DNA from 2 places in the Inediibacterium massiliense genome. Region 1 is predicted to be linked to the other one. Evidence: riboswitches for the same ligand, from Rfam matches in the RefSeq annotation. Region 1 holds a riboswitch; the other holds the start of a gene.
What was found. A riboswitch is a leader RNA that binds a small molecule or an ion and turns the genes downstream of it on or off. The one in region 1 is predicted to bind S-adenosylmethionine.

Region 1 (2,211 bases):
GATTACCAAAGATGAAAAAGAACCTATAGGATTTTTAAGACTTGTACCTAAAAAGGAAAATGTAGAAATAGTAGTAGTTATTGGAGAGCGAAAAGAATGGGGAAAAGGTTTAGGTACAAATGCAATTTTTGAAGGGCTTAAACAAGCATTTTTCAATTGGAGAGCAAAGGAAGTAATAGCAAAAATTAATTTTAAAAACAAACGATCCAGAAAAGCTTTTAAAAAAGTAGGTTTTACACAAGATAAAGAATTACTAAAAGAAATTCAATATTCTATTTCTATGGATGAATTTTTACAGTTTGTATCCTAATGAGATATTTTATGCATAGGAAAAATTTGTACTTTTTTCAAAAATAGTATTGACGTAATTAAGTACTTTTGTTATAATTCCATTAATCTTAAGTTTCGAAACTAAATAGTATACTCTTATCAAGAGAGGTGGAGGGACTGGCCCAATGAAGCCCAGCAACAACTTAGACTATAAGAGATCTAAGAAATGTGCTAAATCCTGCAGAATGTGATTTCATTCTGATAGATAAGAGGAGGAAGTATATATATTGAGTCCTCTTCTGATATCAGAAGAGGACTTTTGTTGTTGATGCATCGACAAAATAAATTAAATAATAAAATTCTTATCAAGAGAGGCGGAGGGACTGGCCCAATGAAGCCCAGCAACAACTTAGATTGTAAGAAATCTAAGAAATGTGCTAAATCCTGCAGAATGTGTTTCATTCTGATAGATAAGAAAGTATCTTAAAAAGCTGCTTTCTTATGAAGCAGCTTTTTTTATGGAGTAAAAAATACGCTAAATCAATTTGAAGAATTCAAACAAATACCTAGGAGGTTGTCAAATGGAAGGAAAATACTGGAATGAAGCAATTGAAACTTTAACAAGAGAAGAATTAGAAGATTATCAACTTAAAGAATTAAGAAATGAAATTAAGTTTGCCTATGAAAATTCTCCATATTATAAAGAGTCTTTTGATCAAGTAGGTGTGAAACCTGAGGATTTAAAAACTTTAGACGATTTGAGGAAATTTCCATTTGTAAATAAACAAGTAGAAAGAGAAAGGCAAAAGAAAAAGCCTATTTTAGGGGATATGTGTGCAGTTGATGAAAAAGAGATTGTATTTATGTCTACATCTAGCGGTTCTACTGGAGTTCCTACAGTAAGTCCATTTACGAAGGAAGATTTTGAACAATTCCAAGATATAGAGAGCAGGTTATTTTGGGGAGTAGGTATGAGATCAACGGATCGATATGTCCATGCATTAAATTTCTCCCTTTTTGTTGGGGGACCAGATGTAATAGGAGCACAAAATCTTGGAGCTTTATGTATTTGGGCAGGAACTCTTCCATCTGATAGACTTTTGTTTATTTTAAAAGAGTTTCAACCAACAGCAATTTGGACCACACCTTCTTATGCGTGGTATCTAGGAGAAACGGCCAAAAAACAAGGTATAGATCCAGCAAAAGATTTATCTATTCAAAAAATTATTGTAGCAGGAGAACCAGGAGGCTCTATTGATGTAACAAAAAGTGCAATAGAAAAACTTTGGGGAGCAGATGTTTTTGATTTTTATGGTATTTCAGATATATTTGGAGCTTGTGCAGGAATGTGTGAAGCAAAAGATGGACTCCATTTGGCTGAAGACCAAATTTTATTGGAAGTATTAGATCCTATAACATTAAATCCTGTAGCCGATGGAGAAAGAGGCGAGATGGTACTTACTACTCTTAAAAAGAAAGCAAGACCTATGATTCGTTTTAGAACAGGAGATATTGTGACATATACGTCTAAACCATGTATATGCGGAAGAACTCATAAAAGAATTCATGTAGTAGGAAGATTAGATGATATGTTTATTGCAGCAGGGGTGAATGTTTTTCCAAGTGATATTGAATTTATTGTAAGAAATGATAAAGATACTACAGGAGAATATAGGATCTTTGTATTTAATGAAAACCATATTACAAAATTTAGAGTGGAAATTGAAAAATCAAATAGTTCATTGATAGATAAAGAGGAAATTGCTCATAGAATTTCTAATAAAATAAAGGCACATCTTGGTGTTAGACCAAAAGTAGTTGATGTTTTAAGAGAAGGAGAACTTCCAAGGGCAACTCATAAAGCAAAGAGGTTGATTGATGAAAGATAAGGAGTGATTATATGCCTAAAGTAGCAAATCGATTAGAAAAGTTTACAGAATC
Region 2 (2,211 bases), on a different contig from region 1:
GCTGCATAAGCTGCAGAACGGTCTACTTTTGTTGGATCTTTTCCTGAGAAAGCTCCTCCGCCATGTCTTGCATATCCACCATAAGTATCTACAATGATCTTTCTTCCTGTTAACCCTGCATCCCCTTGTGGTCCACCAATTACAAATCTTCCTGTTGGATTGATATAATATTTTGTTTTTTCATCTAATAACTCATGAGGTATAATTTTGCGAACCACATGTTCTATCAAATCTTTTCTAATTTGCTCTTGGCTTATTTCTGGACTATGTTGTGTAGATATAACTACTGTATCGACTCTTACAGGCTTATTATCTACATACTCTACTGTAACTTGTGTTTTACCATCTGGACGTAAGTAATCTAGTGTACCATTTTTTCTGATTTCTGTTAATCTTCTTGCTAATTTATGAGCAAGTGCAATAGGCATAGGCATAAGTTCTGGTGTCTCATTACAAGCAAAACCAAACATGATTCCTTGATCTCCTGCTCCTATCGCTTCTAATTCATCACTCATTGTTCCTGTTTTACGTTCTAATGCTTCATTTACACCCATTGCTATATCATTAGATTGTTCATCAATAGCTGTAAGTACTGCACATGTGTCACAGTCAAATCCATATTTTGCACGAGTATATCCTATTTCTTCTATTGTCTTTCTTACTACCTTTGGAATATCAACATAACAATTTGTAGTAATTTCTCCTGATACTAATACAAGGCCTGTTGTTACTGAAGTTTCGGCTGCAACACGTGCATTTGGATCTCTTTCAAAAATAGCATCTAAAATCGCATCTGAAACTTGGTCACAGATTTTATCTGGATGTCCTTCCGTAACAGACTCTGAAGTAAATAATCTTTTTGCCATTTGTATCCCTCCTTGATTCATTATGTTTATTATTTTACCCTAAAAATATAAACAAAAACCTCTTCACACTTAAGAAGAGGTTAGATTTCATTTGTCCTCATCTTCCAGAAAATCATTTCTGTAGGATTTAGCACCGCGTTGCATACCGGTTGCCGGGTTTCTTCGGGCCTAGTCCCTCCACCACTCTTGATAAGGCATCAAGATTGATATTTTATTTTGTCGAAAAAATTCTATCACATACATTTGCAAAAGTCAACTCTATCTACATATTTACTGCAACATGACTAAGTGTAGTAATGATCAATCCTGCAATACAATTCCCAATAAATATGGAAAGAAATGCATGCTTAAAAGGAATATTTAATAAAGATGCTGCTACAGAACCTGTCCATACCCCTGTTGTTGGTATGGGGACTGCAACAAATAAAAGAAGTCCCAAGCTTTTATATTTATAAATAGTTGTTGTCTTTTTAAGGGTTCTTTTTGTAATCCAATCCACAAGTTTTCTCCATGATGGATTCTCTTTTAATTTTTTAAAAATCGGTTTTAATAAAAGAAGTAAGAAAGGCACTGGAATCATACTCCCTATAAGTGCTATAATCATTGCATGCATAGGAGTCATTCCTAGAGAAACTCCTATAGGAATTGCACCCCTAAGTTCCATTACTGGCATAGCTGATACTAATAATACCATGACTTCATTCGATAAAATTTCTAATATTGTATTCATTTTTTGTCCTCATTTTCTACTTTCAACAAGTTTCTATTTTCTATTATCATTATATATGATTTTTTATTTTTTATGAAGATATATTTGTTTGTAACAAGAATTTAATATGTATTTATTGTTTATTTGGCTATAATTTTTCATATAGTAATTACTATGGTAAAAGAGAAAGGATTTTATGATGAGAAAAATATTAGGATATGTTAAAAAAGCTGTTTTAGATTTTAATATGATTAAAGATGGAGATATAGTAGGAGTAGGTGTTTCAGGTGGAAAAGATAGCATGGCTCTTTTATATGCCTTAAAGCTTTTTCAAAGATTTACCCCTGTAAAATATGAGCTTAAAGCTTTTACCCTTACTTTAGGATTTGATAATTTTGATATTTCTCCTATAAAAAATTTTTGCAAAGAATTAGAAATCCCTTATATCGTACAACATACAGATATAGGAAAAATTGTATTTGAAGATCGAAAAGAAAAAAATCCATGTAGCCTTTGCGCTCGTATGAGGCGTGGAAAACTTCACTCTCTTTGTAAAGAAAATGGTGTGACAAAGCTTGCACTAGGACATCATGGAGATGATGCAGTAGAAACTCTTTTTTTAAGTATTTTTTATGA

Region 2: linked by a shared signal. The riboswitch ahead of metK (methionine adenosyltransferase) and the one ahead of BN2409_RS11375 (phenylacetate--CoA ligase family protein) in region 1 are both predicted to bind S-adenosylmethionine.

The regions. Positions count from the first base shown of each region.
Region 1 covers NZ_LN876587.1:595,888-598,098, forward strand. The annotation lists gene BN2409_RS11370 (GNAT family N-acetyltransferase) at 1-310, shown strand, start outside; SAM riboswitch class I at 424-542, shown strand; SAM riboswitch class I at 630-747, shown strand; gene BN2409_RS11375 (phenylacetate--CoA ligase family protein) at 852-2,159, shown strand; gene BN2409_RS11380 (pyridoxal phosphate-dependent aminotransferase) at 2,171-2,211, shown strand, end outside.
Region 2 covers NZ_LN876586.1:500,965-503,175, reverse strand. The annotation lists gene metK (methionine adenosyltransferase) at 1-866, opposite strand, end outside; SAM riboswitch class I at 961-1,062, opposite strand; gene BN2409_RS06205 (COG2426 family protein) at 1,129-1,596, opposite strand; gene BN2409_RS06200 (tRNA 2-thiocytidine biosynthesis TtcA family protein) at 1,775-2,211, shown strand, end outside.